One region of the Peribacillus sp. FSL M8-0224 genome, then DNA from elsewhere that is predicted to be linked to it. Evidence: predicted binding sites of a transcription regulator. Region 1 holds the regulator's gene; the other holds the start of a gene.
What was found. Region 1 encodes Rex, which represses fermentation and respiration genes when NADH is low (regulators of the CRP and FNR family bind a similar motif). Its sites were predicted from a motif close to TTGTGAAATATTTCACAA; they were not measured.
Positions count from the first base shown of each region.

Region 2: the regulator Rex is predicted to act here: its motif matches at 1,870-1,887, upstream of MKX49_RS20570 (DUF1641 domain-containing protein).

Region 1 covers NZ_JBBOOJ010000001.1:5,597,275-5,600,473, forward strand. The annotation lists gene MKX49_RS27385 (ABC transporter ATP-binding protein) at 1-839, opposite strand, end outside; gene moaC (cyclic pyranopterin monophosphate synthase MoaC) at 973-1,479, shown strand; gene MKX49_RS27395 (redox-sensing transcriptional repressor Rex) at 1,513-2,172, shown strand; gene MKX49_RS27400 (YdiK family protein) at 2,201-2,413, opposite strand; gene MKX49_RS27405 (CPBP family intramembrane glutamic endopeptidase) at 2,410-3,135, opposite strand.
Region 2 covers NZ_JBBOOJ010000001.1:4,278,015-4,281,213, reverse strand. The annotation lists gene hxlB (6-phospho-3-hexuloisomerase) at 1-55, shown strand, start outside; gene MKX49_RS20575 (NAD(P)/FAD-dependent oxidoreductase) at 168-1,349, opposite strand; gene MKX49_RS20570 (DUF1641 domain-containing protein) at 1,389-1,820, opposite strand; gene MKX49_RS20565 (hypothetical protein) at 2,142-2,312, shown strand; gene MKX49_RS20560 (hydantoinase/oxoprolinase family protein) at 2,749-3,199, shown strand, end outside.

The sequences.
Region 1 (3,199 bases):
ACAAAATCGCGAAGCTTTTCGATTTCCCCTTGCTGTTTCTCGAACAGTTTCATGTCCCGCTCATAATCTTCCGCTTTTCCCTCTAGGTAAGAACTATAATTACCATGGTATTTTTTCATGTTATTCCGGGAAATCTCATAAACCAGGTTTACTACTTTATCTAAAAAATAGCGGTCATGGGAAACAATGAGGACAGCTCCCTGGTAGCCTTGTAAATATTGTTCAAGCCAAGAGAGGGTTTCGATATCCAAATGGTTCGTCGGCTCATCCAGAATCAATATATCCGGTTTCCTTAAAAGCAGCTTACCTAATGCAAGCCTTGTTTTTTGCCCGCCGCTTAAAGTGGAAATTGGGGTAGAATAGTCAAAGTCGGCAAACTGAAGACCATGCAATACGGAACGGATATCCGCTTCATATTGATAACCGCCCTTCTCTTTGAATGCCACCATCAAAGTGTCGTATTCATTCAGCACTTTTTGGTAAACCGTTTCGTTTTCAAAGATGTCAGGTCTGGCCATATCAGCCTCAAGGCGACGCAGTTCCTTTTCCTGCTCTATAAGATCAGTGAATACAGTAAGCATTTCATCCCAAATGGTCAATTCGGATTCCAATCCAGTATCCTGGGCCATATAGCCGATGGTGACGCCTTTTGGTTTGATTATTTCACCGCCATCATGGGAAAGCTGCCCGGCTATGATTTTTAGCAGAGTGGATTTGCCGGCGCCATTTCGGCCGACAAGGGCAATTCGATCTTTATTTTGAACTTCGAGCTTCATATTTGATAAAATAAGTTCAGCTCCATAATATTTCGATAGTTGATTGATTTGTAATAAAATCATAGATTTCACCTCAATTGATTACTGTTAGTTTAACGTATTTTAGTTATTATCGGCAACAGCTTGGTTCCAAGCTGAAAGAAAAGCTGTTACATAAAGTGGAATAATAGTGTATGATTTAGGAGGGGTTACTTAAATGGGAGACTTAACGCATTTTAATGAACAGGGCAGGGCCAAAATGGTCGATGTGAGTGCTAAGCCTGAAACAACCCGGACGGCAGTGGCTCAGTCGAGCATTTTATTGAATGATGAAATATATGAATTGGTCACGAACCATAAAATGAAAAAAGGTGATGTACTGGCTGTTGCACAAGTTGCAGGAATCATGGCCAGCAAAAATACATCCAATATAATTCCGATGTGCCATCCCATTGCTCTGCAAGGGGTCAATATAGCCTTTGATTGGGAAAAAGAAGAACAAGGATATAGGCTTAGGATTGAAACGGAAGCTAAGACAAAAGGGAGTACAGGTGTGGAAATGGAAGCGTTAACAGCTGCATCCGTGACTGCCTTGACTGTTTATGACATGTGTAAGGCCATTGATAAGGGAATGGTGATCGGGCCTACATTCTTAGTGGAGAAAACAGGCGGAGTGTCTAGTAGCGATTATAAAAGGCAAGTAAAACGAACAGATAGAGATTAAGTTGAAAAGCATGTGTGAAGGCGGGGAAGAACAATGAACCATGACCCAAAGATACCGCAGGCAACAGCCAAAAGGTTGCCATTGTATTATCGATTTTTAAAGAACTTACATTCCTCAGGCAAACAAAGAGTTTCCTCGGCTGAGCTAAGTGAAGCCGTAAAAGTGGATTCTGCTACCATTCGCCGTGATTTTTCCTACTTTGGCGCGCTTGGGAAAAAAGGCTACGGCTACAATGTCAATTATTTATTATCCTTCTTCAGGAAAACACTAGATCAAGACGAATTGACCAAAGTCGCTTTAATTGGAGTGGGGAATTTAGGAACCGCTTTTTTAAATTACAATTTCATGAAAAATAATAATACAAAAATTGAAATGGCTTTCGAAGTTTCTGAAGAAAAGGTCGGCAAGCGAATAGCTGATGTGCCCATCTACCATATGGATCAAATCGATACACTATTGCAGGAAAATAATATTACTGCGGCTATATTGACAGTGCCTGCACAGGTAGCCCAGACGATAACCGATCGTCTAGTCAAAGCTGACATAAAAGGAATATTGAATTTCACTCCTGCACGGCTGACCGTGCCGCCATCCATAAGGGTCCACCACATTGACCTGGCCGTGGAACTTCAGTCGCTCATCTACTTCCTGAAACATTATCCGGTAGTGGAAGAAGCCGCTTTGGAGGAATGAAAAAACGCTGCAGCTATGCAGCGTTTTTTTATTTTTTCTTATTTTTTTGTGCGGCTTTAATCTTAAAGTGCAGCATGATCATGCGCAATCCCGATCCAAAATCAAGAGTCGCAATAAGGACAAGTATGTAGGCAAAGAGTCCCCATCCTGAAGAATTGACGGTTTGAATTGCGATAGCGGTAAAAAGAGCTCCTAAGCCTGCATAAATGATGCCCATGAATAATGGTGATTGCCGTTTCATAATAAACCTCCGATGAAGGCCTGTGCAGTATCTAGCATCTTCTCAATATCCTCCCGATATACCACTTGAAGGATGATAACAAGCGTGTTCATCGCAATATGAGCGCTCATGGATACGAGAATGCGGCCTGTTTTCGCATAAAGGAAAGCAAAAGTGAAGCCCATTGCCGTATATAAAAGAAGATGTTCAAATTCACCATGCGCCAAGCCGAAAATAACTGAGCTGATTAAAGCTGAAATAAAGAAGTTAAAGCGTTTATGAAGTGATCCGAAAATGATTTTACGGAAAATTAATTCTTCCAATATAGGTCCAATTACTGAAGTGACGAAAATGACCATGGGGACTTTGTAAATGAGTGAAATGAGTTGCTGCGTATTTTCAGATTCAGACTCCACCCCAAGCATTTGTTCAATGCTTCCGGCAATGCTTTGCGCAAAAAGAGCCATGAACACTCCTGCAATTGCCCATAATATGGACATGGATACGGAAGTTTGGTTTCTCGTGTCCAACTTTTCCCTCATATCTTTTCTCATTAAAAAAAGAATCAAGAATAAAGCAGCGAGAAAACTGAAAACTATCCAGTATGCTGCAGATTTCACTTCGAGTTCATCAGCCGGCATTCCGGTATAAGACCCGATCAGCATGAAAATGGGTACCCCGACAATACTGGATAATTGCATGGCAATATAAGTGATGATGACGAACCAATATTCTTTTTTCAAAAATGAAAACTCCTTTTATAGTCACCCATCCGCTTGGAACGTTACTGACATGGGGACAATCTAT
Region 2 (3,199 bases), 1.3 Mb from region 1:
AACCGAGTCCATTAGCCACGAGCTTACTTATTCCAAACATAGTAATGTAGAGTGAAATATGGCGGAACCCCTTCAGCGGGTGCCCGCCTTTTTTGATATGAAAAATGCCCTTACTCCCAAACGGGAATAAAGGGCATGCACCGTGAACATGTCACGGTGATAATGAATTAATAAGCCAGGCTGAATAGGGCTTTTATGTGTGATAGGTAGCGAACATTACTTGCTTCTTTCATCAATGTAGCAGGCAGACCTTTAAGGGACGTGTTATTGGCCCCAACGGTTGCCACCGCATCCTTACGGCCAAGGCTCGCAAGTGTACCTGAGTTTACAGGTGAGAATTCTTCAAGTTTCTTGCCTTCAAAGGCTGCATATAGGTTGTATCCAACAAGCTCACCCATTTGCCAAGCATTTTGTGCAGTAGGAGCATATGGACGGCCGCCTTCTGGAGGGAACGCAACGGCACTGTCGCCGACAACGAATACGTCATTATGGGATTTGGATTGCAAATACTCATTGACGGTTGCTTTGCCGCGATCCACTTCAAGGCCTGATTCGCCTACGATAGGAAGAGCCGCAACTCCGCCTGTCCAAACAAGCGTATTGGCCGTTATCGTTTGTCCGTCTTTCAATTCGATTTGATTTCCTTTAACACCCGTTACAGGCAGACCTGTCAAGAATTCAACGCCGCGTGCTTCCAAGCTTGTCATGGCACGTTCGATTAAGTGATCAGGCAGGACCGGAAGGATTTTTGGACCAGCTTCCACAAGCTTGATTTTCAAGTCCTTGAAGTCCACTCCGAACTTTTTGGCGATTTTAGGGAAATGATCCACGATTTCACCGATTAACTCAACGCCCGTCAATCCGCCGCCGCCGATCACGATGGTTGCGTCCGCTTCATTATTCGTTTGAGAATATTCGCGGATGCGATCTTCGATATGTTTGTAAATCTTGTTTGCATCATTTACGGATTTCAAGACCATGCTGTTTTCTTCAAGTCCCGGAATGCCGAAGAATCCTGTTTGGCTTCCCAAAGCAACAACCAGGGCATCATAAGATAATGTGGAACCATTGGCAAGTTTCACTTCTTTATTATCAACCGAGAATGACTCCACTTTGGAAATGACAAGGTCGATATCTTTTCCTTTGAAAAGCTTTTCCAAAGGAATGGAAACGGCTTGTTCAGAAATGGATCCGCCTGCAAGACGGTGCAATTCGGTGATGATTTGGTGCGTTGGAAATTGGTTCACCACTGTAACCTGCACTTCATCTTTATTGTAATATTCACGTACGGATAAGGCAGATAGTAATCCTGCGTAACCTGCACCTAAGATGACGATTTGTTTTGACATAGTTAATCCCCCGTCCTTACTGATTGAAAGTTTATCAAATTATTTTTGGTTTTTACGTTCTGAAGAGACTTCAAGAAAAGCTTGGGCGAAACGGAAAAGCTTTTGTGCTTCCGGATCTTTCATCATCCTTAACAGACCAAAAAGACCGATCACATCATTATTCGCTTCTGCACGATCCTTAGCTTCGATGGCATTTGCCGCAAGCCCTTTCACTGAATGGACCACAGGTGTCGCGATCTCCGAAATGGCGCTGACCGTATCATTTTTCAACACATCATCAGTCGCAACCGATTGAGCGAAATCATAAGACTTTGTTAAAATATTCACTAACTCAGTTAGTTTTGGTAACTGCTCGACTAAAGTGTTCAATGATTCCTGAACCTCAGGCTTTAATAATTGGTCCAGTACATCTAATTGTTTTTGGCGGGCATTAAGTTGTTCAGTTTGTGATTGGGTAATCGTTTCTGACATATCCAATTCTCCTTTGCAATAAGCATTTTGTTGATGTAATAAGAAAAACTTGTAAAATATTACACAATGTGAGACAAGAAAAAATACTAACAAAAATGTAATAAAAGCTAAACTATAGTATATCCCTTTAGTGGCTTGAAAACAGCTGATTTTTTAAAAAAGATTCATAAAATCATCTTTTCCTGCTTATTTGAAGTACAGATTTTAACGAAAATTACCTGTTTTTTCCTGAAGTGCACTTTAAGAGGGTGTCTGCCATCGACGCCTTTCATACATATTTCCATCTTGATTTGCCATCCTAAATGATGGAGGTGAATAAATGTGACTGATTCAGAATCTAAACTTACAGAAGAGAATAATGATAAGAAGCTTCATAAACTGGTTGGCAGTATGGAATATACTAAAGCGCAACTAATGGAAGGTATGAATGGAATTTCTGAAGTTTACCTCAAAAACAGCGAGGAAGGCACATCGGAAACACCTGATAAATAATATTGTTGTGTAAGCATAGCCAAACAGTTATGCTTACTTATTTTTGTAATAAATCGACTCTTCATTCTCAAAGTGTAGTTGTTTAAATATTCTAAAAATACTCTTGACTTTATCATGAATTGACGTAAGATAAGGTATATAGCCATGGTGTAAACAGGTAGTTTTCTACTCTGCCATCGCCTAAAATGGACTCGGTGACTTAAAAAGATGAATCTATAAATAACTGTCGAATCTAATAGACTTCGCTGTCAATTATTTCTTATTGATATGACTGGTTTTTTTTATTTCATCATTCACCTTGTCCCGTTTTTGGCCTGAGAAAATCCAGCGGCTGGCTGCTACTCATTCACACAGTTGTATTTAGCCATGCAAATGGCGCGAGAGAATGTCAAAAGGTAAAAAGTATCTTAAATCTTGTAGCAGGGGTGGGAATTATATGATAGGTACGAAGCAAACTAGGCTCGCAATTGATGTAGGCGGAACATTTACGGATGTTTTCGTTTTTGATGAAAGCACGAAGGAAATTTCGATCACGAAAACGTCGTCGACTCCTCTGAATCCAGAGGTCGGTATTTTGGATGGAATTGCGAAAGCGGAAATCGATTGTGAAAATATTAAAGTTTTTTCCCATGGGACAACAGTGGGCACCAATGCCTTGATTGAAAGGAAGTTGCCAAAGACAGCATTGATCACATCCGCTGGATTTCGGGATGTATCGGAAATCCGCCGAGGAACCAAGCTTGAGTTATGGGATACATATGATGATGTAGCCAAACCGTATATTCAAAGAAGAGACCGTTTTGAAGTGGAAGAGCGCATCGATTTTGCAGGGAATGTCTTGACGGAAATCAATGAAGAGGAAGTACGGTCACTGGCAAGGAAATTAA